Regions from separate parts of the Arthrobacter sp. 49Tsu3.1M3 genome, predicted to be linked through region 3. Evidence: predicted binding sites of a transcription regulator. Region 3 holds the regulator's gene; each other region holds the start of a gene.

Region 1 (9,775 bases), on a different contig from region 3:
CCGGACAGCCGCGAGCGAGCTGTTCAGGTCAGCTTTGGCCTCCGCGACAGTGGTGCAGATGCCGGTGACGAGCTCCACGGTGTTCAGCAGGAGCTCCTGCTTGATGTGCGGGTGCTCGTCGTCCTCGTTGAGTTCGGGATGCCGGGCAGCGACGCCGCGCAGCACCTGGTTCGCCACGGAAGCCAGCTCGCCGGTCTCGGCGTCGACGAGCGCCAGCTCCCATTCCACGCCAAGAGTCGACTGCCTGGATGAAGCGAACTCGATCTTCATGTGGTCCCTTCACTGTTTTGCTGTCGCTGGCCGTGGTCCTGGTGGGGAAATGCGCGGGCAAACATCCGCGGACATGCCTCTGGACATGGCACCGGCGGTGTCACGTGCAATTTCCCACGCACCAGTGCGCCGGCCGGGCGGCCGGCAGGGCTACGGGTGGTCCAAGTCTAGTGCAGGGGCGGCCCCGGGACGGTGTCAAAGTTGCCGTTGGTGCGTGAGTGTATTCACAACGCCGCTGGTCAGCGACGGCGCGCGGTTGCGCGTGGAGCTGCGGGTGGCCGGAGCCATCCTGGCGTTTAATGGAGCTGTGCCCATTCTGAACAAAGACATGACCCTGTGTATCTCGCTCTCGGCCCGGCCCAGCAACAACGGGACGCGCTTCCACAACCACCTGTACGAACAGCTGGGCCTGAACTGGATCTACAAGGCCTTTGCCCCCACCGACCTCGCCCAGGCGATCGCCGGGGTGCGCGGCCTCGGCATCCGCGGCTGCGCGGTGTCCATGCCTTACAAGGAGGACGTGATCGCCCTCGTTGATGTCATGGATCCGTCGGCGAAGGCCATCGATTCGGTCAACACCATCGTCAACGACGGCGGCCGGCTCACGGCGTACAACACCGACTACACCGCAATCGAGCAGCTCCTGCAGAGCAATGCAGTCCCCACGGACTACTCGGTGCTGGTCCTGGGCTCCGGCGGCATGGCCAAGGCCACCGTGGCCGCGCTGCGGGATGCCGGGTTCAAGGACGTGACCGTCGTGGCCCGCAACGAGGGCTCCGGCCGCGCCCTGGCCCAACAGTACGGCTTCGCCTGGAGCGCGGACCTGGACTCTGCGGGATCCGGTACCGGCACGGCCGACATGCTCATCAACGTCTCCCCCATCGGGATGGCCGGCGGCCCGGACGCCGCCGCGCTGCCCTTCCCGCAGGAGGCCATCGACGCCGCCAAAGTGGTGTTCGACGTCGTCGCCCTCCCGGCGGAGACACCGCTGATCAAGGCCGGCCGCGCGGCCGGCAAGACCGTCATCACCGGAGCCGAGGTCGCCACGATCCAGGCGCTCGAGCAGTTCGTGCTGTACACCGGCGTCCGGCCGACCGACGAACAAATCCGGGCAGCCGAGGAGTTCACGCGGGCCCAGTAGCGCGACAGCCCAGTGACCGGCCGCCTCGCTGAGATCCGGCGCCGGGCACTGCGCCGCGGGGCACTGCGCCGGCGGGATGCCGCTGGCGGGGCTAGACGGGCTCCACCGAGATGGCCACCCGGTCCTCGCCGATCCTGGTGAGGACCAGGGTGGCCGATTTTTTGTCCTTGTGCTTTGCGCTGCCGCCGGGCAGGAGTTGCTTGCGCAGCTCTTCGGGCGTGACGGCCGTGCCGCGCTTCTTGATGTCCAGGACCCCGATGCCTTGATCCTTGACCCAGGCCTTGAGTGCCTTGACGTTGAACGGCATCACCTCCAGGACCCTGTACGCCTTGGCGAACGGGGTGTCATGCAGTTCCGGGGCGCAGATGTAGGCGATGTGCTCGTCCACCAGGTGCCCGCCCAGCTGGAGGGCGACGTCGGCCACCAGGCCGGCGCGGATCACGGCGCCGTCTGGCTCGTACAGGTACCCCTCCACGGGGCCAACGGGCGCCACCGGACCGGCACCGAAGTCCTCGCCGCTGGTGAGCTCAGCTGAACCAAGGGGTCCGAGTACGAGGGCGGCGCGCCGCACCCCGGGACGCCGCACCGCGTTGAACCACAGGGCCACCTCGGTCACGTCCCCGCCTACGGAGACCCACTGTGCCTCGCATCCGGCCGGCACGGAATCGTGCGGCATGCCCGGTCCCATCTTCACGCCGACGGCGCGGCCGGAGCCGGCGAGTGACTCCACGAAGGACAGCGGCGGGGAGAAATCCTCCGGATCCCAGATCCGTTTGGTTCCCGAGGTGGACGTCGTGCGCCGGGCCGGGTCGAGCCAGACGCCGTCGATCCCCTCGAGCGATACCGACGTGGCGTCGGAATGGACCACTGTGGCATTGCGGAAGGGGATCAGGTTCATCGTGGCGCAGGCGGCCGTGGCCTCGTCCATTTCCACGGCGGTGACCACCAGGTCCAGGGATGCCAGGGCCATGGAGTCCGCCCCGAGCCCGCAGCCAAGATCCGCGACGTGGCCGATCCCGGCCTCCGCGAACCGCTGCGCGTGCCGTGCCGCCACCGTGAGCCGGGTGGCCTGTTCCAGGCCGGCCTTGGTGAAAATCATCTGCCGGGCGAATTCGCCGAATTTGGCCTCGGCCTTGGTCCGCAGCCGGGACTGGGTGAGCACGGCCGAGACCAGTTCGGGGGAGTGGCCGGCCTTGCGCAGCGACGCTGTGAGGCGGAAGGCCTCCTCCTCGCGGTAAGGGCCCAACGACGCCAGCAGCTCCCAGCCCTCGGGGGTGAGGATCGGGGCAATATGTTCCTGCGGTGCGTCAGTCATGGCATCCAGCGTAGTTGAGGTCCGCGGGCGCGCTGTGACCGGACGGCGGGGGCTAGGCTTGATGGCATGGAAGACAGCGGCACAGGCGACAGCATCTCAGCGGACACGGCCGGGCAGGACACGGTCGGCGACGACGAGGCCAGGCAGGGGCGCAGGCACCCGCAGGGGCTGGCCCGCTACGCAAAACCGGCGCTGATCGCCGGCGCGGTCATCGCCGTCGTGGCCATCGCACTTTTGGTGATCATCTTCTTCCTCGACTCCTTCAACGCCACCGTATATTCCGTCGGCGGCAAGAACGTCCAGGACGCCACAGACGAGGCCCGGGCCATTCGCGAGACCTACACCGCGGCCCGGCTCGGCGGCATCATCTTCCTCATCGCCGGCATTCTGCTGGCCGCCGCCGGCGCCGTGCTGATGTTCCGGCACCGGAATGACGAAGGCCAGAACACGGACGAAGACGACGGCGAGGACGTGGACTTCGACGACCTCGCAGGCCAGTAGCCAGAGAGTAGGAGCGCCAGTAAGCGCCGCTGGTAGGCCCGCAAATGGGCTGGCGCCCGCACCGCCACGCAGTGCCAACGGCCACGGGCCACCGGACATGCCCAGCCTCCTGCGTCACGAATGGACATGTCCTCCCGGGCGGCCCACACGCGTTGGGCATGTCCATCTCTCAGCGCGGGCAGTGAGCATGATGCCCAAGTGTCCCCTGGCCGCGGCGAAAAATGGGCATGTCTTCCCCGGGGAAATGTTCACCCGAAACGAATTTCTGGCACTCGCCTTGACCGAGTGCTAACCATTTACATAGAGTCGTCATTAGCACTCTCCCTAGGAGGGTGCTAACACATGAAGCGCGTTCCGCCAGGCACGCTGCCGGCACCGCGACGACGGTCTGTGCGCCTTGGCATCACCGCTTCATAGTCCACAAATTTGCTGACGAAAAGGAGAGGTCCGAGTGTCGGTCTCTATTAAGCCTCTTGAGGATCGTATTGTTGTCCGCCCGCTCGAAGCCGAGCAGACCACGGCTTCCGGCCTGGTTATCCCGGACTCCGCGCAGGAGAAGCCGCAGGAAGGCGAAGTTGTTGCAGTAGGCCCCGGCCGCTTCGATGACAATGGCAACCGCGTTCCCGTTGACGTGGCCGTTGGCGACGTTGTCATCTACTCCAAGTACGGCGGAACTGAAGTTAAGACCGGCGGCACCGAGTACCTCGTGCTCTCCGCCCGCGACGTTCTGGCGATCGTCGTAAAGTAACTCTCTTGGACCCCCGCGCAGCAGATCCTTCGTCATGAACGGATCAGTTGCGCGGGGTTCTGTCTTGAAAGGACAAAACCATGGCAAAGCAGCTTGCGTTTAACGACGCTGCACGCCGGTCGCTTGAAGCCGGCATCGATAAGCTCGCCAACACCGTCAAGGTCACGCTGGGCCCGCGCGGCCGCAACGTCGTACTGGACAAGAAGTGGGGCGCCCCCACGATCACCAACGATGGTGTGACCATCGCTCGTGAAGTCGAGCTGGACGACCCCTACGAGAACCTTGGCGCTCAGCTTGCCAAGGAGGTCGCCACCAAGACCAACGATGTTGCCGGCGACGGCACCACCACCGCCACCGTCCTGGCCCAGGCCCTGGTCAAGGAAGGCCTGCGCAACGTAGCGGCAGGCGCCGCACCGGGCGAAATCAAGCGCGGCATCGAGGTTTCGGTCGAGGCCGTTGCCGCCCGCCTGCTGGAGAACGCACGCCCGGTTGAAGGCACGCAGGTCGCCAACGTGGCCGCAATCTCCGCCCAGAGCGACGAGGTCGGCGAGCTCCTGGCCGAGGCGTTCGGCAAGGTCGGCAAGGATGGTGTGATCACCATCGAGGAGTCCTCCACCACGCAGACCGAGTTGGTCCTTACCGAGGGCATGCAGTTCGACAAGGGCTACCTGTCCCCGTACTTCGTCACCGACGCGGAGCGCCAGGAGGCCGTCCTCGAGGACGCCCTGATCCTGATCAACCAGGGCAAGATCTCCTCGGTGCAGGATTTCCTGCCGCTGCTGGAAAAGGCTCTGCAGAGCTCCAAGCCGCTCTTCATCATCGCCGAAGACGTCGAGGGCGAGGCCCTGTCCACGCTGATCGTCAACCGTATCCGCGGCACCCTGAACGTCGTCGCCGTCAAGGCGCCGGGCTTCGGTGACCGCCGCAAGGCCATGCTGCAGGACATCGCGACCCTCACCGGTGCGCAGGTTGTCTCCGCGGAGCTGGGCCTGAGCCTGGACACCGTTGGCCTTGAGGTGCTCGGCACCGCACGCCGCATCACCGTCACCAAGGACAACACCACGATCGTCGACGGCGCCGGTTCGGCCGAGGACGTCGCCGCCCGTGTTGCCCAGCTGCGCGCCGAGCTGACCCGCACCGATTCGGACTGGGACAAGGAAAAGCTGCAGGAACGCCTGGCCAAGCTGGCCGGTGGCATCGGCGTGATCAAGGTCGGCGCTGCCACCGAGGTTGAGCTGAAGGAAAAGAAGCACCGCATCGAGGACGCTGTGTCCTCCACCCGCGCTGCCCTTGAAGAGGGCATCGTGGCCGGCGGTGGCTCCGCCCTCATCCACGCGCTGAAGGCGCTCGACGAGGACGCTGCCGTCCAGGCCCTCGAAGGTGACGCGGCTGCCGCCGTCGGCATTGTCCGCCGCGCCCTGACCCAGCCGCTGCGCTGGATCGCCCAGAACGCCGGCTTCGATGGCTATGTCGTCGTTGCCAAGGTCGCCGAATCCGCCGTGAACCAGGGCTTCAACGCCAAGTCCGGCGAATACGAAGACCTGATCGCCGCCGGCGTAATCGACCCCGTGAAGGTGACGCGTGCGGCTCTGCGCAACGCGGCCTCCATCGCGGCGCTGGTCCTCACCACGGAAACCCTCGTGGTGGAGAAGCCGGCTGACGAAGACGAGCACGCAGGGCACAAGCACTAGGCCCTGCCCGCAGGGGGACGGTCCGGCATCTGCCGGGCCGTCCCTTTTTCTGTCGAGTCACTGCTGCAGTTCTGCCGTGTTCGTGGCCGCAAATTGCCGTGATTCTGGCAGAGTTAACCCATCAGGCGCCGCTCCAGCGTCCCGGGTTCACTGGAAACTCCCACGTTGGCATGCCTCAATGGGGAGCAGTGGCCGCCGTGACGATTGGCCATCAAAATTACGTTTTGGTAACATGGAGGCTTTGGTTATCTGGTTGAGGGGTAGTTCTATGACACAGCAAGGAACCTTGCCCCGGCCTGCCCGGCCTGCCCGGCCTGCCCGGCACACTGCCGCGGCGGGGCACGATCCCGCAGCCAAGTCCGGCCGAAAATCCACCTTCAGGCCCGAAATCCAGGGACTCCGGTCCCTCGCTGTGCTGATGGTCATGAGCTATCACATCTGGCTGGGCCGGGTTTCCGGCGGCGTGGACGTCTTCCTGCTGATCTCGGCCTTCCTCATGACGCTGCAGTTCGTGGGCCGCTACGAGCAGGGCCGGTCCATGGCCCTCATCAAACACTGGCTGCACCTTTTCCGGCGCCTCGTCCCGGCCGCAGTCACCGCCCTGGTGGCCATCCTTGCCGCAACTGTCCTCTTCCTGCCCCGGACCCGGTGGATGGAAATCATCAACCAGGGCTGGGCCTCCCTGGGCTATGCCGAGAACTGGCTCCTGCAGACCCAGGCGACGAACTACTACGCCGCGGACCACAGCCAGGCCAGCCCCTTCCAGCATTTCTGGTCCCTTTCGATCCAGGGCCAGGTCTTTATCCTGTGGCCGCTCATTTTTGTGGGGGCAGCGGTCGTCGCCAGGCGCTTCAGGCTCCGCTATCGCGTGCTGCTGTGCTACATCTTCGCCGTGATTTTCGTTGTTTCGCTGCTCTACTCGATCGTCTTCACCCAGGCGAGCCAAACGGAGGCGTACTTCGACACCTGGGCCCGGCTGTGGGAGTTTGCCCTGGGCACGCTCGTGGCTTTGGCCCTTCCTGCCCTGCGGCTTCCGCGGGGCTGGCGGATCGGGCTTGGCTGGCTGGGCATTGCGGCCATGCTCAGTTGCGGCCTCCTGCTCAACGTCCAGGCCTCCTTCCCCGGGTTCGTGGCGCTCTGGCCCACCCTGGCGGCCGCCTGTGTCATTGCGGCCGGGCAGTCGGGCAGCAAGCTGGGCGTCGACCGGATCCTGAGTTCGAAGCCTTTGGTCCGGCTGGGCGACATTTCGTATGCCCTGTACCTGTGGCACTGGCCGGTTCTGGTCATCTCCCTTGCCGTGATGCACAGGGAAAAAGCGGGTCTGATCACGGGCGCCGTCATCGTCACTGTTTCGCTGGTGCTCGCCTACCTCACCACCCGCTTCATTGAGAAGCCCTGGCGTGAGTGGCAGTGGCCGGAGGTGCGGCGGCGCCGCGCCCTCGTTGCCATCGCCGTGGCCGTGGTCACCGCCGCCGTGCCGCTGGCCGGGATTCAGATCCAGCAGCACCTCGAAAGCGAAGCAGTCCTCGCCCAAGCCCCGAAGAACAACCCGGGCGCCTTGGCGCTGACGCCGGGCTTTGTGGACCAGGCCGACGCCAACGCCGTCCTGCTCCCCACCCCGCAGACGCTGCCGCAGGACTGGGCCAGCCTCCCGAATCCGTGCTCCGGTGACCTGCAGCCGCAGGACCCGGTCCTGCAGAAGGACTGTTTCCAGAACAATCAATCCGACGCAGGAGCGAAAAAGGTCCTCGTGATCGGGGATTCCCACGCACAGCAATGGCTGGGCTCGATTGGTCCCCTCAGCGATGAGAAGGGCTGGCGGCTCTACGCCATGCTCAAGGGTGCCTGCAAACCCAACATAGCGCCGCAGCACGTCTCGGCGGATTGCGACAATTTCAATGCGGCCGTCGCATCGGAAGTGAAGAACAACCCGCCGGACGCCATTATCATCGTGGGCACTGAGGCAGCGCCGTCGTCGCCACAGGAGAGCGTGATCCCGGGCTTCGAAGCCACCGCGAAGGCTTGGACGGACGAGGGCATCAAGGTCGTGGCCCTCCGGGACAATCCGCGCTTTACCTTCAACATGGCAGAGTGCGTAGCGACCAAGGGTGCCGACGCTCCGGACTGCAGGCCGCGCGAGCAGGGCCTCCTTGCGGCAACGAACCCCTTGGCCGCGCTGGATGGCAAGCTGCCTGGCGTCTCGTTCATGGACATGACTGACCTGATCTGCAACGGCACGGAATGCCCGGGTGCGGTTGGCAACACCTACGTCTACCTGGACAACAACCACCTCAGCCGGAGCTATGCGGCCAGCATGGCCCCCATGTTCAGCGAGAGGCTCCTCGCCGCGACCGGCTGGGGCCCCTAAGCCCCACGGTCCCCGGCCGCGCACGACGACGGTCCCGGGACTGCGGGCCGTGGCGGGCACCTGGGGCGCCCGCGGGTCAGGGCTGGGAGCGGTCCGCCCTGCGCCGCAGCTGGCGGGCGGTGTCCGGTGCCAGTCGCCTGGTCACCAGCCGGTAGAACAGCAGGACCCCGACGGCGGCCACCACGATTCCGACTAGGTTCAGGAACAGCTGCAGGGCGGAGCCGGCTGCCTTCTGGTACTCGCCCAGGACCAGTGCCACGGCCACGAAACCGGCTGCCGGCACCGTCGTGACGGAGATGAACACCCCGATCAGCGCCGCCGAGCGCCGGCTGATGACCGACAGCATCCCGGCTGTTCCGGCGAGGACGGCGACGATCAGGGAATAGGGGCCGGGGTGGTAGATGAATTCGACTGCCGAACCGTGGTCCAGCGCGTCCGCGGGGAACAGCCCGAGTGGCACGGAGAGCCACGCTGTCAGCGCGGCGGCCAGCATCGCGACGGGAAAACCGACGCCGAGGGCCAGCGCCGCGTCACGTCCGAGCCGCCGCTGGCGCCGGACCAGGGCCACGGCCAGGGCAGCCAGCGGGCCGAACTCCGGGCCCACGGCCATGGCGCCGACGATCGCAATGGTGGAGTCCGTCACGATGCCGATGGCCGCCAGCTGGGTCGCCAGGACCAGGAACGCCAGGAAGCTCCACGTGAGGCGCGAATCCTCGCCGGTCTGCCGCGATACCTCGTCCCAGATCACGGCGTCCGCACCCTCACCTGGAGCCTCCGCCTCCGCCTTGTCGGCGCGGTCCGAGAGCACAAGGTCCGGTGCGATGACCGTAATCGATCCCCGCTGCTGGACATCGAGGGCGTGCAGCTTCTCCACGAGCCCCTCCACGGATTCCCGGGCCAGCAGAACCTCGATAACGTCCCCGGGCGGCGTGACGGAAGAGGCCTTCGCGAGCGCCACTTCCGAGACGCCGACGTGGTTTGTACAACTTTCGAGAACAACTCCGGACAATTCACCCGGAACACAAATGCGCACCTGCACGATCACGTGGCGGCCTCCTCAGACTCCTACCAGCCTAGCTTCCGCCCCGCGGCCGAGGCGCCGGACGGCCCCCGGGTGCGCCGCCGGCCAGGCGCGTGAAGGACGCCGCCGGGCCCGTGTGATTGGCAAAGAAAGTTACGTTTCGGTAACATTGATGTTTTGGAAACGGCCGGAAGGGATCTTTGTGTCGAACGAGCGAACCACCGTCACCCCGCCGCGGGCGGATGCAGGTTCTCCGGCGACCCGAAAAACAAGCTACCGCCCCGAAGTCCAGGGCCTTCGCGCCCTCGCGGTCCTCATGGTGGTCACGTACCACGTGTGGCTGGGCCGGGTCTCCGGCGGCGTGGACATCTTCCTCCTCATTTCAGCCTTCCTGATGACACTCAGCTTCACGCGGAAAGTCGAGAGCGGCGCGCCGCTGCGGCTGCTCAGCCACTGGCTGCATCTGCTCAAGCGCCTGCTGCCCGCCGTCGTCGTGGTGGTCCTCGGCGTCCTCGCCGGCACCTGGGCCATCCTGCCGCAAAGCCGCTGGCCCGACGTCCTTGAACAGGCCTGGGCGTCCCTGCTGTACCGGCAGAACTGGCTCCTGGCCGACAGCGCCGTGGACTACTACGCCCAAGACCATTCGGGGGCGAGCCCGCTCCAGCACTTCTGGTCCCTCTCGATCCAGGGCCAGGTGTTCGTGCTCTGGCCGCTCGTCTT
Region 2 (9,775 bases), on a different contig from region 3:
TCGTCCATTTTGCGGGGCCTTCCGCCGTGGCGGTTTGTTGGCCGCGGCGAGTCCTGCTCGGGTGCGTTCGGTCATCGTGTCGCGCTCCACCTGAGCGAATGCGGCCATGATCGCGGGCGCTGCGGTTCATGTGGGCCCGGTCGTGTCGAGTCCTTAGGTCCGGGGACACGATGCCTGCCCCACCCTTCCCTGATGTCGCCGATGATGTCCAAGACGTGCCTGAGTCCAGCCCCAACGGTCTAGCTTCCACACGTGAGCATGTGACCAGTCTCCAGCCAGTCCGGGTCCCACGCCCGTCACCGCGCGCTGCTTAAACACCCTGCCGGCCCCCGAGATGATTCACGGCGCGCCACTTTCCAAGACACGGGACGGTCCGGTACGACGTCGATTCCCCTTCTACCCTTCAAAACGCGGCGTCTGCGTCACGAAAATCTGTTTCACCCCGTGACAGTAGTGGCGATGCCTCAAGAGTTGTTGGAGCGCTTCCCCACGACCGTCGTGGTGTCTTGGCCGCTGGCTGAGACGTGCTGCTTTGGCGGCCACGAGGAAGTGCTTGAGGCGCCCTGGACCTGTGTACTGCGCGCCTTGGCGCGGCGGCGCAGACCCGGAAAATCCGCTGGTGTTGGCCGTGCTCCTTTCCTTGGTTGCCCTGGGTCCGCTTGAGCTTACCGGCATTGACCTGGCGGCCATCGACAGGCCAGCGACTGGCGATCTCACTTACGGCGGTTCCATTGCCCGCTGCTTTTTTGGCTGTGGCGGTCACGCGGTTTAAGGCGTACGTGCCCGCACATTTCTGGGCTCGCTCCGTGATGGCGTCGGCGACCAATCCCTCAGAGTCCAATTCTCTTGCATTCACCGATGCGCAGGTTTTCGTCGAAACGGGTTTGGCCGGTGCTCTGGACAGGGCCGCCGGAAATTTGTAGATTCGGATCAGTCCTCGGCAACCCGTCCGGGTTGGGGACCCTTTGCCGTCGGGTGCACGACGGCAAAGAGAGCCGCTGTAGCCGAACGGCGGCATAAAGATGCACCCGCGGAGAAGAGCCCCTCATGGCCACCTCGCACTTCGAACGATTCCTCCTAGAAGCCACCGTCCCGGATGAAACGCACTGGCCGTTGGGACCGGATTGTCTCTACGGCCTGTACACAAGCTGGTGCCGGCTCCACAACATCACCCCCGTTGAGGACATCACCTTCCGGTCAGCCATGCGGCGTTGCGGCGTAGATCTGCGCAACAGCCGTCGACGGATGACAGGACAGGCCGCAACCGACTACATCCTGGCAAGCTACCCCGCTACGGCCTGACAATGTTCCACCGCCGTTCCGAGCGCAACACGGGCACTCACCTCAAAGGCTGCGCGAGATCCAGTTCCCCGTCGTTGAGCGCTGCGAAGCTATCTCCTGGCACGCCGCCTAGACGGTACCGGGGACATGGTCGAACAGCCCGGTTCGGCCCTCCGCCAGCGGGAACCCCTGAACGTCGCGTCCCGGCATGATGGCGAGACCGCCATTCAGCTGCGGTGGCTGCAGACCTGGATGAACCAGGCAGCCCCGCAGGCCCTTGGCGTGCACTGAGCGTCTTACACCGAAAGGTAGCCCCCATGCTGACGCCGTCCCTTCTGAACAAGCTCACCTCTCGCCGCCGCGCACTGGGGCCAGCCGTTTACGCCGCCGTACTCTCGCTCGTCGTCCTTGCGCTGGCCGGCGCGGTAGGGCTGGCACTGCACCTCCCCTGGCTCTTTCCCAGCCTGGGCCCGACCGTGATGCTGTTCTTCGAGTCCCCGGAACAGCCCTCCTCCCGGCCGGTCAACACCCTTGCCGGACACTTCACGGGGCTGGTGACGGGCGTCCTCTGCCTTTACGCTTTCGGCCTCCAGGACAGCCCGCCGGCCCCAGTAAGCGGGCTTACCGTCCCCTACGTTGCCGCCGGGGCCCTTTCCGTAGCGCTCACCACGCTGGTGCTGACCTGGCTTCGAAAACCGCACCCTCCTGCCGGCGCGACAACGCTCATCGTCAGCCTCGGCATCCTGACGAGCCCCCTGCAACTGCTGTCCATGGCCGGGGCCATCCTCCTCATCACCGCCGCGGGCTGGGGACTGAATATGCTCCTTGGCACTAAACCGGGAAATACCGACTGACTGACCCCTGAACGGCACACGTCTGCACCAGGCTGCCAGGAATACTCGCCCATGACCTGGACTTCCGCAGCCATGGCACGGTGGCAGGTCGGATGGGCGCCGACATGGGGAGCAACATGATGGCAGGGTCTGCCGCACACGCATTGTCGAAGTCGATAAGGCCTGGAGGCGTTGGACACTAACCGGAACGTCGCGTCCCGGCTACACAGGTTTTGTGCGGCGACCGCACCGATTGCCACGTCGGTGGTGGTACGGGACCCATGGCTGCGTTGAGAATTTCGTGCACTTCGTGCAAATGCACGACCCTAAGCGCCAGGCCCAGGGGCGGCGGACGTCCTCGTCCGTGACCGTGCGCGGGCCGCACTGGATCGGCCGGATGTACTGGTCACGATGCTCCCACTTCCCCCGAAGGCCCGGGCTTCGGCAGGAGACAGCCGGAATGGGTCATGCAGCCGGATGTGACCCCTCGAGCGGACTGCAGCTGCCCGGGCAGCCTTCTCCGGCACTACGCCTCGGCCGTCGTGAACAGCGGCGACGGGGAGGCCCGGCCCTGGCGACAGCGGGGTCAGGCCGGCTATTCGTCGCGGCCCTGGTCTCGGCTCATCTGGTCCTCGGCCGGAGGGGTCTCTCCCGGAGGCACTCCTCCGCCGGGCTCAAGACCGGTGATCCTACTCTGTAGGGGATCCGGGTTGGCCGATGCCGCGGGGTCGGCGGCATGCCCACCGCTGGTCTCCGGCCGCGTGGAATTCTCGGCAGGGGCCGTTCCCCGCCGAGCATCTGAATTTGCCGGGTCATTATGGCTGGTACTCATGCCTGCGCCCTTTCTGCTTCTTTCGTGTGACTTCTCTGGACTATTTGTAAGCATGCTGATAATTCTGGAATCGTCAAGGCCGCAACCCCCCGGCGGCATGGAGCAAGGGAGAGAACCGATGGGCATCGGTGACAGCGTTGAGAAAGCAGCGAAAAATGCCATGGAGGACCTGGCGGGAACCGCCCGCCCGACGGACGACGCACACGTACCCGAACCGGGCGCACCCGACGATGACATCAGGGTTCATTCCTCCATCAGCGAAGGATCCAACGCCGCTGGCGCAAATGGCCGGCAGTCCCGGCCTGGCAGTGGGAGCAAGCAACCGCCGCCGGCAGACAAACCAGAGGACACGGACCCGCCATCTGCCGAGGACAGCACGGGCCAGCAAGCCCACAGTGCGGGCAGTGGGGCTCCGCTCGATGCGCCAGGGCCGGCAGGTCTGCCATCTCCCAACCCGGACGAGCTGCGTGCCGACCCCTCCGAGGCTGAAGAAGATGCGACCACAGGCATGGGCCGCGGCTGAGGCCGGCTCCTCCGGAAGCACAGGCAATTGCGGCAACAGATAGCGCGCCCGCCGCATCGCCAGGCGCACCAGGGGCCTCAGGTTTCCGGCGCGGATTAGCTCCCGGGATTAGCGACAGTACCCGGGTCCTCCCTTGGGTCCCTTGGGATGTGAGGGCCGGCTGCCCTTCGCCCGGCGCCCATAGCGCCGGGCACGACCGGCCCGGCACCCGTTGCCGCCTCGCCCCCCAGGGGGCTCGGCGTCGGGACGTCGTCTGGATCGACAGCCGGAGAGAACGTCGCATCGTCGACGCCGGAGCCGCCGGCTTTAGCTGATCCGCCTTGCGCCGATGCGTCCGCATCATCTTCAGGAATCTCGCCCATAGTCCCACGCTAGGCCGTCCTGCCCGGCGCGTCGAGCCTCGGCGTCGCCACCGCGGGCCCGATGACACCGCGCCTCCTTGCGAACTACTAAGCATGCTGATTAAATTGCTCTGTGAGGAAATTATGACAACCGGCAAGGCCGCAAGCACCGGCAAGTCGGGCACCGTTGAGCCAACTAACGCTAAGGCGAACAGTCTCAAGTACAGGCTCCGTCATGTCTTCGAAGGACAGGTCCTGCGCTTGGGCGGCGTGAACTTCTCGGTCGTGGCCACCCACCGCCAAGACCGGCTTGTCCACCTCGAACTTGAAACGGAGGACCAGGCGTCGGCCACATTGATCGGTAGGCCCGGTGCCCGCGTTCGGCTCCTCGCAGGCGCAGCGGCGCCGCCTCAGTAAGGGGAGCCTATGGCGGCCAAGCCGATCCCCTGCCGCTCTTGACGATGTTCGACAAGCAGCTCTAGCTGCGCATGGGGCAATGCAACGTGAGCAGGTGGACCGAAGATCTGCTCCCGCTGGTGGAAGCCGGCAGTGATCCGCGGGGAATCATGTATCTGGTTGCCCACGAGGGTTCTCTGGAAGAGGCCCCAGAAGTTCCAAATGAAACAGGATGGCTGCATCAAGGTTGTACTCAGGCCCTGAGCTCCAGAGCGGGTAAGCCATCCCCCTCAAATCAGGCTGAGGAGAACCAATGCGCATCGTCATAACCGGAGCCACCGGACACGTCGGTACAGCACTCTTGAAGCGCCTCCAGGAAGCCCGCGCCGCGGAGGCCGCCAGTCTCGAGCTGGTTGGTGTTGCCCGCCGTGAACCCGAGAAGGACGCGGCCCCGTACCGCGATGTGGAGTGGCATTCGATTGATCTCGGGACCCCCGGAGCCCAGTCCGCCTTGGAGACGGCCCTTGCCGGGGCTGACGCTGTGGTCCATTTGGCGTGGCTGATCCAGCCCAATCATGACCGGGAGCTCCTTCGCCGTACCAACGTGGCGGGGACTGCCCAGGTTCTTGCTGCGGCCCGTACCGCCGGCACCGGGCAGGTCGTGTGCGCATCGTCAGTGGGCGCCTACTCCCCTGCGCCCAAATACCCGAGGACCAATGAGAGCTGGCCGGCCGGCGGCATCAAGGGCTCCCATTACAGCGAGGACAAGGCTGCGCAGGAGAAGCTCTTGGACACCTTCGCAAAGGAGAACACCGAAATCGTCGTGGCACGGCTCCGACCCGCGCTGACGTTCAGCGCCGAGGCCGGGAGCGAGGTGGGCCGCTATTTTCTTGGCAATGTCCTAGCGCGGCTCGTCCCCCGTAAGCCGCTGTTGCCGGTGGTGCCCATTCCGCAAGAGCTGGTTTTCCAGGCGGTGCACGCCGCCGACGTCGCGGACGCCTACTGGCGCGTGCTACAAAGGCGGGCTCACGGCGCCTTCAACATCGCGGCCGAACCCCTCCTCGATCCAAATGCTCTGGGGTGGGTTTTCAATGCTCGCCGGGTGATGCCGATACCTCTTCCGGCACTGCGCGCCCTCGTCGAGGTTAGTTGGCGCTTGCGGCTGCAAGCGACGGACGGCGGGTGGATCGACATGGCCTCCGGCGCACCCGTCATGGACACCGCGCGGGCGTACGACCTCCTGGAATGGACGCCACGACGGTCCTCGCTCGAATCATTGACCGAAATGCTGGACGGCCTGGGGTCCGGCAAGGGCCGGAAGACTTCGCCCCCGCTCGCACCGCGGCAACGGCCCACGCAGCCCGACGCCGCCCCCGAACCCACCGGCTAAGACTGAATATCCCCTCAATCGCAAAAGGGAGACATCATGCAACAGAGACAAAATGCCATGGCAAAACTCTTGCGCGCCACCGTGGCCTTATTCCTCTTCGGTGGCGGCATGGCTTTCATGCAGGCCCAGGCGGATGCCAGTACCGCAACGCCCCCGCAGGCAGCTAGGTCGGCGCTCAGGGACGTCCGGCTCCCCCCTGGCCTGCATTCCACCACATCCCCGTCCTCAACGTCAGCGACGCCGTCGCCCAGCAATCCGGTCGACCCGGGGACCGGAGAAACTAAGGAAGCGAAGGACACACGCGTCGAATATGCGCCATACGTCATCGCGGCGGTAATCGTCGTCGCGATCGTGGCCAGCGTGATCTTCTGGCGCGGGCGCAAAGTTTCGCACCCGAGGAAATCCGGCTGAGACTCCGGGACGCCTTGCGCCTGGCAGAAGCTCATGGGCAACCCCGCTCTGGATGAACTTTTCCGGAACCTCTGGCAGTTGCGACGAAACGGTGAATATACTAAGCATGCTGATGATTCATTGGCTTCAAGTGTGGGCGAAACCGAAGGAGATAACGTGAGCACTCGAGTCGAGAAGCGTGTTCTGGTCAACGTTCCCGTGAGCGTGGCCTACAACCAGTGGACCCAGTTTGAGGACTTCCCGCATTTCATGGGCGGGGTGACGAGCGTAAAACAACTGAGCGACGACCGCCTGGAGTGGGTTGCGGAAATCGCCGGAGTACGGCGGCAGTGGCAGGCCAAAATCCTCGAGCAAATACCTGACCAAAAGGTGGCATGGGCAGCCACAGAGGGCGCAACCAATGCTGGCGCGGTGATGTTTGAAGATGTCGGCGGCGGCCAGACGTCGGTCATGTTGACCCTCGACTATGAGCCCGAAGGCATCGTGGAAAAGGTTGGCGACAAACTTGATGTTGTGGCCAGGCAGGCCGAAGCGGACCTCAACCGGTTCAAAGCCTTCATCGAGGACGAAGGCTACGCCACCGGAGCCTGGCGGGGAACTGTCAGCGAGGGCGCCTCGACCGATACTCCGGGCATCGATGCGGCGGCTGGCTCGCGGGGGGACAGCGGCAAAGCGGGGGTATCCGGGAAGATGATTGCGGGGGCCGGACTAGCTGCTGCTGCCGCCGCGGGTGTCGCTGCGGCAGCAACCGGCCAGAATGAAGCAGCCGGCGAAGCGGCGCCCAGGACTGACACTGCAGCCTCAACCATGCCTCCCACAGGGACCGCGGGCAGCGTCTTCCCGGGCGAAGGAACTGCCCAAGGCATGACTCGGGCGACAGATGACACAGTCATTGACCGACCCACCGAGAAGCCTTTCGACCAGACCAACGGCCTCGTAGATACCGAGGGCGACGGCGACGGGACCCCGATGAGCGCCGGCCTCAGCGAGCCCGAGCCGGATCGCGAGATGGGAGCCGGCAACGGCACAATCCCGCCGGCCGGAGGCAGCCTGGGGCAGCACTAGGGATCATCCAAGGCGGGGGCTCGAGGACCTGCCCCCGGCTCCGGCTCCGGCTCCGGGCATGTTCGTACCATCCCCGCTCGCCGACGTAGTTCGCCTCGTTTTCACTGAGCGCGGCTTTGACGGCGGGCGGGGCCCGCAGGGCCCATTGACCTGTTTCGCCCCCTAAAGTTGGACTCCGGCGCAGATGTCCATGCCGCGACGGACGGCCTTCCAGCGGGGGTGTTTCGGAAGAAAGCCGCACCGCGGCAATCTCGCCGCCACGTAAGACCCGCTGGCGCGGCATCGCGCGTGAACCGGCGACTTTCTTGCCTCCAGCCCACCATGACATCCATGCCACTACTAACTGCTTCAGAGGCCGAACCTGCATCTTGTAACGATAATCAATCCGACTTCTCCAAACCCGCCCTGACGCCCAGCCGACGGGTCCAGATTGCCCGCCGCTCCCGCATCGGAGCCGGCGCCATCGGGCACGGGCAGGCTGCCCGCGGACGGCGACGTGGCCTACGGCACGGACATCGGGCACGACGCCGGTCCTCCCCAGAGCGCCCTGGCCCGGAAGCGGAAGTCACAACGCCAGGGTCCCGACGTTCTGATGGCCGACATAGACGGGATGGCCTGAATTCGTGGGGTGGCTTCCCCTCTGCGGTTTCCCGCCGCGCCGGGACTGGCGGCCGCGAGGGCCGAAGTGTCTCCGGCTCAGCGCCGCCGGGAGCGGGCCGCCGCGAGTTCGCGTTCGAGGCGCCTGTTGGCTGCTTCGAGTTCGAGGACGAGGCGGATGCCGGCCAGGTTCAGGCCGTCCTCAAGCAGGGCACTGATCCTGCGCAGGGTATCGAGGTCCTGCTCGCTGTACCGTCGTGTTCCGCCGCCTGTCCGCCCCGGTTCCAGCAGGCCCCGCCGTTCATACAGCCGCAGGTTCTGCTGCCCGGTCCCCACCAGCTCGGCTGCCACGGAAATCGCGTACAGCGGCACACCTCTCCCGTTCTTCCTCTCCATCCCAGTCCTCCTCAAAAGACCCAAAAACCCCTTGCACCAGTCTCGCACCGGTGCTATAAAAAATCTATACCAGCCACAACAGATCAGTGGCTGGGACGGAATGACAGGAACCGACTTCAAGGAGTGAGAAGACCATGCTGATGCGTACCGACCCGTTCCGCGAGCTTGACCGGCTCGCCCAGCAGGTCCTTGGCACCACGGCCCGGCCCGCGGCCATGCCCATGGACGCCTGGCAGGAGGGCGAGGAATTCGTCATCGCCCTCGACCTGCCCGGAGTCGCCGTGGATTCAGTGGACATTGACGTCGAACGCAACGTCCTGACGGTGAAGGCCGAGCGCAAGGACCCGGCGGGCGAAAACACCGAACTCGTGGCCGCCGAACGTCCCCGCGGTGTCTTCAGCCGCCAGGTCATCCTCGGCGACGCCCTGGATACGGACGCGGTGAAGGCCAGCTATGACGCCGGGGTCCTGACGCTGCGGATCCCCGTGGCCGAAAAGGCCAAGCCGCGCCGCATCGAGATCACCTCCGAGAAGAAGGAGCAACAGGCCATCAACGCCTCCTGATCCACCAGCTGGGAGGTCAGGCCTGCAGGACCGGGAGCACTGGGACCGGCCGCCGATAAGTAAGGGCGATGCAGAGCAGCCACGCCAACGCGCCAGTTGCGCAGCGAAAAGCGGCCCCCGACGGTGCCTCCCGCACGGTGGTCCCCGGCCCCCAGGCCGGGGACCATCCCCACGCCCGTGCCGGGCCCTCCGGTACTGGGGGCGCGGACCGGAACAGAGCAGCAGACGATAGCCAGACCATGACAGAGCACAACCCGGACCCATACAAGGTCCTGCACCTGGCCCGCACGGCGTCGGCCCGCGATATCGGCCGCGCCTACCGGGCCCTGGTCCGGACCCGTCATCCCGACATCAGACACGCAGGCGCCGCGCCAGCCGGCCCGGACTCCACAGCCCACGAACAGCGAGAGCGGCAGGAACGGCAGGATCAGCAGGAGCTCCAGGAGATCATGGACGCCTACGCCGTTCTGGGTGACCCGGCCAGGCGGGCCGTTTACGACCGGCAACGGCCAAAGACGCCCCCGCCAAAGCCCGCGCCACCACACCGGGACCCCGGGCCTGCCGGACCCGCCCTGATCATCGGCCCGGTGCGGTGGGAAAGCCTCATCAGACCAGGCACACCGGCCCCGGGACGGCGTCTCCTGTGGTGGATCCGCTTCTGACCCGCCCCCGGACCCGCTCCGCCCGCTGATCACCGTTGAGATCCCGACCTGGAAAAGGAACCCGCCATGAGTGCCTGGCGCCCGTACGATGCCCATCTGATGCCGGCGTTCTACGAACGCTTCGAACAACGCTGGGGCAAGGGAACAGCCCCGTTCCTGGACCCCGAAGTCCACGAACAACCCCTGCCCCGCGCCCAGTGGATCAACCCCGACACCGGCGCCGCGGTCGCCGTCGTCCCGATCTGGGCCGAGGACCCCAGCCACCGCTCCTTCGGCGTCTTCTACCTCCCGCCCGCCGGGGACATCTGGGTGCTCCACCCCGGCCTGACCGCCTACGTTGAACCACGCTCAACGGACGCGGAAAACCAGATTACCCTCCGCAATGACGCCTTCAGGAAGGCCGTCAACCACGCGAAGGAATTCATCTACGGCAGCCAGCCCTAGCCCGGGACCGGCCCCCTACCGGGTTAGGCGCACGGCATTGA
Region 3 (9,775 bases):
TTGCAAGCACCGCGGGCTGCGCCCCCTCGGAGCACCTTGGTATATGGAACCAGACCGTCCTGTTCCGAGGAAACACGCGCCAGGTGCGCATCGGGGGTATAGTCGGCGCATGCATCTTTCGCGTCGATTTATATGCCCCCGGCCGGTCCCTGGCCGCGAGGGCTCTGAGGCGCGCGCCTAGGTCCTGGCGCCGGGTTTGAGTCGGGGGAAGTTAACCCGCCACTCGAAATCCGAAGACAAGGACCTGCAATGCCCTCATATCTCAGTCCCTCCGAGCTCCACGACGCCTTGACCATCCGCGATCTTTCGGATCCGGACGGCGGGCCCCATGCAATGCAGCCACTGTTGCAGGGCATCCTCGACGCCCTCTGCCGCGAATGGAGAGTGCCCCAACGAATTGTCCGCCACAGCCCACTGGTGAGTGTGGCCGACAATTACGACCGCCTGGGGTTCAACGAATCAGATGTGACGCGGGATCAAAGGTATTCCCGCTATCTCAGCCCGACGGTCATGCTCCGAAGCCACACGTCGGCTTCCATCCCGTCGCTGCTGCGTGGACTGCACGCCGACCAATCCATGGACGAGCTCTGGGCGATCCCCGGGCTTGTCTACCGGCGCGATTGCATCGACCGCACCCATGTGGGAACTCCCCACCAGGTCGACCTATGGCGCGTCAGCTCACGTGGACAAATCGACGCCGGCAACCTGCAGGGAATGGTCGGATCGCTGGTGCAGGCGGTGCTTCCAGGAGCCCGCTGGCGCGCAGTTCCGGCAGTGCACCCCTACACCGAAGAAGGCGTGCAGGTCGATGTCCTCACGGACGGGGAATGGCTCGAACTCGCCGAGTGCAGGCTCATGGCGCCGCATCTGTTCTCCGAGGCCGGCCTGGATCCCACCAAGTGGTCGGGACTGGCTCTGGGGATGGGATTGGACCGCGCCCTCATGCTCCGCAAGGGCATCCCCGACATCAGGCTGCTTCGGTCCACAGACCAGAAGATCGAACAGCAGATGCTGGACCTGTCCCCGTGGTATCCGGTGTCCCAGATGCCCTCGATCCGCCGGGACATCTCCATCGTCATTCCCGCTGACCTGGATACCGAAGTGCTTGGCGACCGGGTGCGGACAGCGTTGGGCGCAAAGGCCGAAGATCTGGAAAGTGCCGAACTCCTGGCCCTGACGACCTACGCCGACCTCCCGGCAGCGGCGAGGAAACGACTCCACCTCCGCGATGGGCAGGCCAATGCACTGGTACGCCTGGTGCTGCGTCCCCTCGCCCGGACCATGACAGACCCGGAGGCCAATCGGATCCGAGACGACGTTTACCTGGCCCTGCACGAGGGGCCTGTCAAGGAGCTCATCGGAGGATAGTGTCTGCTGTGCCAGTTCACCATCGGACTGCTGGCATGGCAGGCGTGTAGACGCAGCCGGACCGTGTCAATGCAAGGAACCACAAGCGGACGCCATTAGGTATCAACTTTGTATCGGCCTCATATCGTTCCCGTTGCAGTTCCGGCGCCAGGGCCCAAACCCGGCTGCCGCGCCGCGCCCATGTGCCATGCTGGAATCCGGCTGTCCCGGGATCGCCGGGCCGGTATCCGGCCGGCGAGGGATGGAGCGGCCGTCAGCGGCCGACGACGGCTACAAATGGATCATCACCGCGGAACGCGGGGCGTAAGACGAAAGGACAGCGGCATCAGGAAGCGTGGAGTTCAGCAGCCATCGGTGGGGCGCGTCCGCCGCGTCGCGCTGGCGTTGGCGCTGCCTGCCGTGCTCGTCCTGTCCGGCTGCGTGGCGACGCCGCAGAGCGGCATCACGAATTCCAGCAGCCCATCAGAGCTCATTCCCACCCCGGCGTCGGGCGTCCCCACCACGAGCGCACCGCTCGAGACTGCCCAGACGTCGAACAAGGCTCCGGTGTATTGGATCGGCCGGGGCAATGACAACGCGTTTCTCTACCGCGAGTTCCGCGACGTTCCGGATCAGGACAATCCCGTCACCCGCGCCCTGCGGGTCATGATGTCGCAGAAGCCATTGGACCCGGATTTTTTCACGCCCTGGCAAAATCCGAAGAAGCTGGCGACGTCGATTTCCGGCAAGAACGTCATCACGGTGGATGTCTCCGCTGATGCCTTCAACAGCAACGTTGATGCGGCCATGGCCGAGCGCGCCATCCAGCAGCTCGTCTACACGGCGACGGCTGCCGCGGCCAGCGCAGGGCTCATCGATGCCGGACAGCAGGTCCAGGTGGTTGTGCTGGTGGACGGTCACACCGACTACGTCGCCTTCAACCATGTCCGCCTGGGCGAGCCGACGTCCCGCAGCGCCGGGATGGTGGCACCTGTGTGGATCATTGATCCGCAGGAGGGCACGTCCGTGGCCGACGGTTCGGTCAAGATCAGTGGCCGCAGCACCGTCCAAGGCGGCAAGCTCCGCTGGGCAATCCTCAAGGTCGACGGCGACGGCGACAATACCAAGACCGCGTATCTTAACGGCAGCGCCACCGCCTCGGCCGATGCAGCCCGGCCCGGGCTGTTCACCTTGTCCGTGAACCTCGGCCCGGGCAATTACGAGGTCCGGGTGTCCCAGGTGGACGCATCCGACAGCGCCAAGGAAGTATTCCAGGACACCCGCGGGTTCACGGTCAAATAGCCGTCGCTTCCACAAGGCGCCACGTCACTGGCGGCGGCAGCTGCCGCAGGTCACCAGCGGCCGAGGATGTCGCTGGCCAGCACGGTGGCAGCCGGCCCGGCCGTGGACGAACGCAGCACATGGTGCCCCAAAAGGGCCGTAACTGCGCCTGCGTCGCAAAGCCGGGTCACCTCCCGCGGACTAATGCCACCTTCCGGACCCACGATCAGCAGGACCTCACGGGATCCGGCATCATCTGCCACCTCGTCGGACCCAACACTTTCCAGCCAGGCCTCCAGTACCCGCCGCAGCGGGCGCACGGCGTCTTCGTGCAGGATGACGGCGAGGTCGGCCGCCGCCACGGCCGCCTGCAGCCCGGCGCCGTCGACGGCGGCCCGGACCTCGGGAATCCATGCCCGGCGCGCCTGCTTGGCAGCTGCCGTCACCACCGATTGCCACTTGGCATGCGCCTTCGCGGCCCGCTCAGCCTTCCACCGCACAATGGACCGCTCGGCCTGCCAGGGAATGACGGCGTCGATACCCAACTCGGTCGCGGTCTCGGCTGCCAGCTCATCGCGGTCGCCCTTGGCGAGGGCCTGGACCAGGACCAGCCGGGTTCCGGGCCGTGGTTCCTCGGCCAAGTCCAGGCATTCGACGGTCAGCTCCCCGGGAGCGACGGCTGTCACGGTGCCGGTCAGGCGCTTGCCGGCGCCGTCCGCGATGTCGACGGCTTCTCCGACGGCGATCCGTTTGACGGTGACGGCGTGGCGGGCCTCGGTGCCCTCGAGGACGAAGGCCGAGCCGGGGATCTGCTGGTCCAGGGTGCCTGAGGCGGTGAAGAAGACCGGGTTACTCACCGCTACAGGTTACCGAGCCGGTCCCGCAGTTTGGCGAAGACGCCGCCGCTGGCCGCAAGCTTTCCCTCCGTGAGGTGCTCGCCGCGGTGCTTGGCCAGCTGGCGGAGAAGTTCCTCCTGGACGTGATCGAGCTTGACCGGCGTTTCCACCTGCAGGTGCACCTTCAGATCGCCGCGGCCGTGGCCGCGCAGGTGCGTGACGCCGAGACCGCGAAGAGTGATGATCTCGCCCGACTGGGTGCCGGCCTTGACGTCGATCTCCTGCTGTCCGTCGAAGGTGTCGAGGGATATTTCGGTGCCCAGGGCGGCCGCCGTCATGGGAATGTTGAGGCTCGCGTGGAGGTCATCGCCCTCGCGCACGTAAGTGGCGTCGTTGTTGACCCGGATCTCCACGTACAGGTCCCCGGCGGGGCCGCCGGCGGGGCCGGCCTCGCCCTGGCCGGACAACTGGATGCGGGTGCCGGTCGCCACGCCGGCCGGGACCTTGACGGTCAGGGAGCGGCGGCTGCGGATCCGGCCCTGGCCGCTGCATTCGTTGCACGGGTCCTTGATGACGGTGCCGAAGCCCTCGCAGGACCCGCAGGGGGCGGACGTCATGACCTGGCCCAGGATGGACCGCACGGCGCGCTGGACCTGACCGCTGCCGCCACAGATGTCGCAGCGGACCGGGTGGCTGCCCTCCCGGCAGCAGGACCCCTCGCACGTGGGGCAGATGACGGCGGTGTCGACCTCGAGCTTTTTGTTCACGCCGAAAACGGCATCGCGGAGGTCGATCCTGACGCTGATCAGCGCGTCCTGGCCGCGGCGGACCCGGGACGCCGGGCCGCCCTGGCCGCCACCGGCGCCGAAGAAGGTCTCGAAGATGTCCTGGAAGGCGAAGCCCTGGCCCGAGTAGCTGCCGCCGCCGAAGCCGTTGTCGGTGCCGTTCTCGTTGCCGGTGGTGTCATAGACCCGGCGCTTCTGCGGATCGGAGAGGACCTCGTAGGCGTGGGTGACGGCCTTGAACCTGTCCGAGGCGTCCTCCCCGGGGTTCACGTCCGGGTGCAGGGTCCGGGCCAGTTTCCGGTAGGCCTTCTTGATCTCCTCCCCCGATGCGTCGCGGGAGACTCCAAGAACGTCGTAGTGGCTGCTCAAAGTGTGTATCTCTTCCTTGTTGTACTGCCTGTGGGGTACTGCCTGTGGGCACTGCCTGTGGGGCAAGAAGTCGTATTCGGTCCCGGGCCTGTCAGGGCCCCAGGATCCTCGAAAGGTAGCGGGCCACGGCTCGGACGGCGGCCATGGTGGTGGGATAGTCCATCCGGGTGGGCCCAAGCACTCCGACCTTGGCCGTGGCGTCAGGGCCGTAGGCGGTGGCCACGACCGAGGCCTCGGCGAGACCGTCGTAGGGGTTTTCCCGGCCGATGCTGACGGTCACGCCGCGCGGGTCTTCGGCCATTTCGCTGAGCAGGCGGAGCATGACCACCTGTTCCTCGAGGGCCTCCAGCACGGGGCCGATGCTGAGCGGGAAGTCCACATTGGAGCGGGCCAGGTTGGCGGTGCCGGCCATGACCATGCGCTCCTCACGGCTGCTCGTGGCCAGGGCCTCAAGGCCGCGGGCCAGCGCCTGGGCTGCCCCGCGCCGCGCGGGCGGGCCGGCGGCGATGACGGCGGGCAGCAGCTGCGGCATCAGGCTCAGCGGTGTTCCGGACAGGCTGGCCAGGAAGCTGGTCCGCAATTCCGCCAGCGCGTCGTCGGGAATGTCCTGCCCGACGTCGATCACGCGCTGCTCCACCTTGCCGGTGTCCGCGATCAGAACCGCCAGCACTTTCCGGGGCGCCAGCAGCACGAACTCGATGTGCCGCACCCGGGCGCGGCTGAGCAGCGGATACTGCACGACGGCGACCTGGTTGGTCAGGTGCGAGAGGAGCCGCACGGTCCGGTCAAGGATGTCGTCGAGGTCCTCGGATCCTTCCAGCAGCGCCTGGATCGCCCGGCGCTCGGCCGGCGACAATGGCTTCACCGCTGAGATCTGGTCGACGAACAGCCGGTAGCCCTTGTCAGTGGGGATCCGGCCGGCGCTCGTGTGCGGCGCCGTGATCAGGCCCTCGTCTTCCAGCGCCGCCATATCATTTCGGATCGTGGCGCTCGAGACGCCGAGATGGTGCCGTTCAACGAGCGCTTTGGAACCAACGGGCTCACGCGAATGGACGTAGTCCTCCACGATGGCGCGCAGCACTTCGAGTTTGCGCGGTTCGCTCACGCTCCACCTCCAATCGACTGTCCCGCAGCCGGTGCCACCCCCCGCGCCCGGTCCGGGTCCACACGTGGTGCACGGACGGTCCGCCACAGGACAAGGGTTAGCACTCGACATGCCTAAGTGCTAACCAGTCTAATATGAGTCGCCGCGTTGTTAGCATTGGATTCGCTCCAGGCGTGGCCCGCGGGAACGCGATTCCCGTCACGCCGGCGCCAAGACCGTGGCAGCCGCTGCCGTTTGCCGCGCCGTCGCGGTCCGGTTCCGGCCCCCGGAGAGTTCCACCGACCGCCGTACATTCCGAGTGCAAAGTAAGCGTGTAGAGATGTCGTACCAGAACTGGGGACCCCAGGACCTGTCCGCCCCCGCCAAGACACAGTTGCCCGAAGTCCCGGTGGAACGCGGGATGGTCCTCGAGGAGGTCCAGTCCGGCTGGGTGGGCGCCGTAACCCGGGTGGAGAAGTCCGGCGGCATGCACGTGGTGGCGCTGGAGGACCGGCGCGGCAAGTCGCGGTCCTTCCGCCTCGGCTTTGGCTTCCTCTTGGAGGGCCAGCCCATCCGCCTGATGCCGCCGGCCCCGAAGAAGACGGCCCCGGCCGCCGGTGCCGGCCGCACGGCGTCGGGCTCGGTGCGGGTGGCGGGGCAGCGCGCACAGGTGGCCAAGGCCAGCCGCATCTGGGTGGAAGGAAAGCACGACGCCGAGCTGGTGGAGAAGGTCTGGGGCGATGACCTCCGGGTGGAGGGCATCGTCGTCGAACCCCTGCACGGCATTGACGACCTCGCGGCCGCCGTCGCGGACTTCGGCCCGGGCCCTGGCCGGCGCCTCGGCGTGCTGGTAGACCACCTTGTGGCTAACTCCAAGGAGTCGCGGATCGCCGACGCCGTCATGGCCTCACCGGGCGCCGCCGGCAACGTCCTTATTGTGGGGCACCCCTATGTGGACGTGTGGCAGGCCATCCGGCCCGCGGTCCTGGGGATCGAACAGTGGCCCGTGATCCCCCGCGGCGTGGACTGGAAGACCGGCATCCTGATGGCTTTCGGATGGCCCCACTCCACGAAGGAGGACATCGGCCTCGGCTGGCAGAAACTCCTGGGGGCTGTCCGCAGCTACGCTGATCTGGAGGCGTCGCTGCTTGGCCGCGTGGAAGAGGTCATTGACTTCCTCACCGTGCCCTAGTCTGCCGTGGCGGCCGCCCCTGATCTCCATTTCCGGGCCCGAGCAAGTATTCTTGAAACGGCGGCCGCGCTTCTGGTGCGGTCCCGGCTATTTCAGGCACAACCCAGGCAGCAACGCATCACCGCAATCCGAAGGGCTACACCGTGGCAGATAACGCACGCGAACACACGGGCAATCAGGCTGGCCATGGCCAGCCTCCGTACCATGGCGTTCCGGCAAACGCGCTGCCGCTGACGGCCAGCGAGGACCGGCAGTGGGCCACGCTGGCTCACTTCGGCGGCATCCTGGGCTGCGTGCCGTCGCTGCTGATCTACCTCATCTTCAAGGACCGCGGCCCGTTCACGGCGCAGGAATCCAAGGAAGCCCTCAATTTCACGCTGCCGCCGACCCTGGCCGCAGTGCTGGCGAATCTGCTGGTCTTCATCCCGGTGGTGGGCAACCTCTTCGCCGTGCTCGCCACGGTGATCTGGATCGCCGTGACGTGCTTCTCGGTGGCGGCAGGCATCCACGTCAACCGCGGCCAGCCGCACCGCTACGAGTTCAACCTGCGCTGGATCAAATAGCCGGCCCGGGCCCAAGCAAAAGAGCCGGCCGCTGCCCGTAAGGGGCAGCGGCCGGCTCTCCTTTGTGCGGCAGGGTGTCGTGGCCGCTGATGCGGCAGCCAAGCCGTGGAGGCGGGGCCGGGCAGGCTAGTCCGGCAGGATCCTGCGGACGACGGCGTCGGCCAGCAGCCGGCCCTTGAGCGTGAGAATGAGCCGGCCTTTGAAAGCCGCCGCGGGGTCTACGAGGCCGTCCGCGATCAGCCCCGCGACAGCGTGCCTGCCGGTGTCCCCCAGGCCGCCGAGGCTTGGGATGTCGAGTCCGGAATTGAGCCGGGCCTCGAGCATGACCCGTTCCACGTTGCGGGTTTCGGAGTCCAGCGTTTCGCGTCCGGCGGCGGGTGAGGCGCCGGCGCCGAGGCGGTTGGCGTAGGCGGTGGGGTGCTTGACGTTCCACCAGCGGACGCCGCCCACGTGCGAGTGTGCCCCGGGCCCGATGCCCCACCAGTCGTCCCCGCGCCAGTAGGCGAGGTTGTGCCGGCAGGCCTGTTCGGGGGTGCGGGACCAGTTGCTGACCTCGTACCAGTTGAGCCCGGCGGCGGAAATCAGTTCGTCGGCGAGTTCGTATTTGGCGGCGTGGTCGTCGTCGTCGATTTCCGGCACTTCGCCACGGCGGATCTGCGCGGCAAGCTTGGTGCCGTCTTCAACGATCAGGGCATAGGCGCTGATGTGGTCGGGGGCGTAGGACAGTGCGGTCTCGAGCGAGTAGCGCCAGTCCTCCAGCGACTCCCCCGGCGTCCCGTAAATGAGGTCGAGGCTGACGGCGAGCCCGGCATCACGCGCCCACTGCACCACCTCGGGCACCCGGCTGGGGGTGTGGGTGCGGTCCAGGACCTTCAGGACGTGCGGCACGGCCGACTGCATGCCGAACGAGACGCGGGTGAATCCGGCGTCGGCGAGCAGCTGCAGGGATGCGGGCGTGACGGAATCGGGGTTTGCCTCGGTGGTCACCTCGGCGCCGGGCTGCAGTCCCCAGGCGTCGATCGCGGCGGTGAGTATGCGCGCCAAATCCTCCGCCGGCAACAGCGTGGGGGTGCCGCCCCCGAAGAAGACCGTGCTGAGGGGACGGCCGGGCAGGCCGCTGCCCTTCAGGGCCGCGGCCGCGAACTCCACTTCCGCGATCGCGGTGGCGGCGTAGGCGTCCTGGGAGGCCCCGCCGCCCAGCTCGGTAGCGGTGTAGGTGTTGAAGTCGCAGTACCCGCAGCGGACCGCGCAGAACGGGATGTGCACGTACAGCCCGAAAGCGCGCTGATCGGCGCCCTCGCGCGCCTGGGCAGGCAGGAGCCCGTCCGGCGGCGCCGGGTCCCCTAGGGGAAGAACGCTAGGCACGGGCCGGGCCTGCCAACACTGCAACAACGATCATTACCTGCACCGTTACTTCTTGGCCTTGTCCTTGGACTCGTCCGTTGTCAGCGCGGCGATGAAAGCCTCCTGCGGCACCTCGACGCGGCCCACCATCTTCATGCGCTTCTTGCCTTCCTTCTGCTTTTCCAGGAGCTTGCGCTTTCGGGTGATGTCACCGCCGTAGCACTTGGCAAGGACGTCCTTGCGGATGGCGCGGATGCTTTCGCGGGCGATAATCCTGGAGCCGATGGCGGCCTGGATGGGCACCTCGAACTGCTGGCGCGGGATGAGTTCGCGCAGCTTGCCGGTCATCATCACGCCGTAGGCGTAGGCCTTGTCACGGTGGGTGATGGCGGAGAACGCGTCAACCTGTTCGCCCTGGAGCATGATGTCCACCTTGACCAGGTCGGCCACCTGCTCGCCGTCGGCCTTCCAGTCCAGTGAACCGTAGCCGCGGGTCTTGGATTTGAGGATGTCGAAGAAATCGAAGACGATTTCGGCCAGCGGCAGGCGGTAGCGGATTTCCACCCGGTCCTCGGAGAGGTAGTCCATGCCGCCCATGACGCCACGCCGGCTCTGGCACAGCTCCATGATGGCGCCGACAAACTCGTTCGGCGCAAGGATGGTGGCGGACACCATGGGCTCACGGACCTCAGCGATCTTGCCGGTGGGGTATTCGCTGGGGTTGGTGACGTGGACGACCTTCTTGTCCTCCAGCGTGACCTCGTATTCCACGTTGGGCGCGGTCGAAATGAGGTCCAGGTTGTATTCGCGTTCGAGCCGCTCGCGGGTGATTTCCAGGTGCAGCAGGCCCAGGAACCCCACGCGGAAGCCGAAGCCCAGCGCGGCGGACGTTTCGGGCTCGTACACCAGTGCGGCGTCGTTGAGCATCAGCTTCTCCAGCGCATCGCGGAGCACCGGATAGTCCGTGCCATCGA

The links. The regulator HrcA, encoded in region 3, represses chaperone genes, less so after heat shock. The targets are predictions, from matches to a motif close to TTNGCACTCGNNNNNNNCGAGTGCNAA.
Region 1: a site for HrcA is predicted at 3,493-3,519, ahead of groES (co-chaperone GroES). Genes of this name have one in related genera too.
Region 2: a site for HrcA is predicted at 8,096-8,122, ahead of B5X90_RS20345 (Hsp20/alpha crystallin family protein). Genes of this name have one in related genera too.

The regions. Positions count from the first base shown of each region.
Region 1 is NZ_FUZD01000002.1:284,927-294,701, forward strand. It holds gene B5X90_RS04275 (glutamate--cysteine ligase) at 1-270, opposite strand, end outside; gene B5X90_RS04280 (shikimate 5-dehydrogenase) at 578-1,411, shown strand; gene B5X90_RS04285 (class I SAM-dependent methyltransferase) at 1,503-2,726, opposite strand; gene B5X90_RS04290 (hypothetical protein) at 2,793-3,227, shown strand; gene groES (co-chaperone GroES) at 3,679-3,975, shown strand; gene groL (chaperonin GroEL) at 4,056-5,666, shown strand; gene B5X90_RS04305 (acyltransferase family protein) at 5,935-8,034, shown strand; gene B5X90_RS04310 (DUF389 domain-containing protein) at 8,111-8,992, opposite strand; gene B5X90_RS04315 (acyltransferase family protein) at 9,258-9,775, shown strand, end outside.
Region 2 is NZ_FUZD01000033.1:7,615-17,389, forward strand. It holds gene B5X90_RS20300 (hypothetical protein) at 1,048-1,302, shown strand; gene B5X90_RS21340 (hypothetical protein) at 1,429-1,572, shown strand; gene B5X90_RS20305 (HPP family protein) at 1,599-2,135, shown strand; gene B5X90_RS21760 (DUF6480 family protein) at 2,710-2,946, opposite strand; partial or broken gene B5X90_RS21765 (glutathione-dependent formaldehyde dehydrogenase) at 4,203-4,470, shown strand; gene B5X90_RS20325 (NAD-dependent epimerase/dehydratase family protein) at 4,520-5,596, shown strand; gene B5X90_RS21120 (hypothetical protein) at 5,654-6,007, shown strand; gene B5X90_RS20335 (SRPBCC family protein) at 6,164-7,072, shown strand; gene B5X90_RS20340 (MerR family transcriptional regulator) at 7,769-8,065, opposite strand; gene B5X90_RS20345 (Hsp20/alpha crystallin family protein) at 8,200-8,628, shown strand; gene B5X90_RS20350 (J domain-containing protein) at 8,868-9,290, shown strand; gene B5X90_RS20355 (hypothetical protein) at 9,357-9,734, shown strand.
Region 3 is NZ_FUZD01000016.1:62,826-72,600, reverse strand. It holds gene B5X90_RS15620 (PheS-related mystery ligase SrmL) at 250-1,368, shown strand; gene B5X90_RS15615 (GerMN domain-containing protein) at 1,723-2,649, shown strand; gene B5X90_RS15610 (16S rRNA (uracil(1498)-N(3))-methyltransferase) at 2,700-3,485, opposite strand; gene dnaJ (molecular chaperone DnaJ) at 3,488-4,618, opposite strand; gene hrcA (heat-inducible transcriptional repressor HrcA) at 4,710-5,723, opposite strand; gene B5X90_RS15595 (DUF3097 domain-containing protein) at 6,043-6,894, shown strand; gene B5X90_RS15590 (DUF4870 domain-containing protein) at 7,038-7,457, shown strand; gene hemW (radical SAM family heme chaperone HemW) at 7,584-8,822, opposite strand; gene lepA (translation elongation factor 4) at 8,868-9,775, opposite strand, start outside.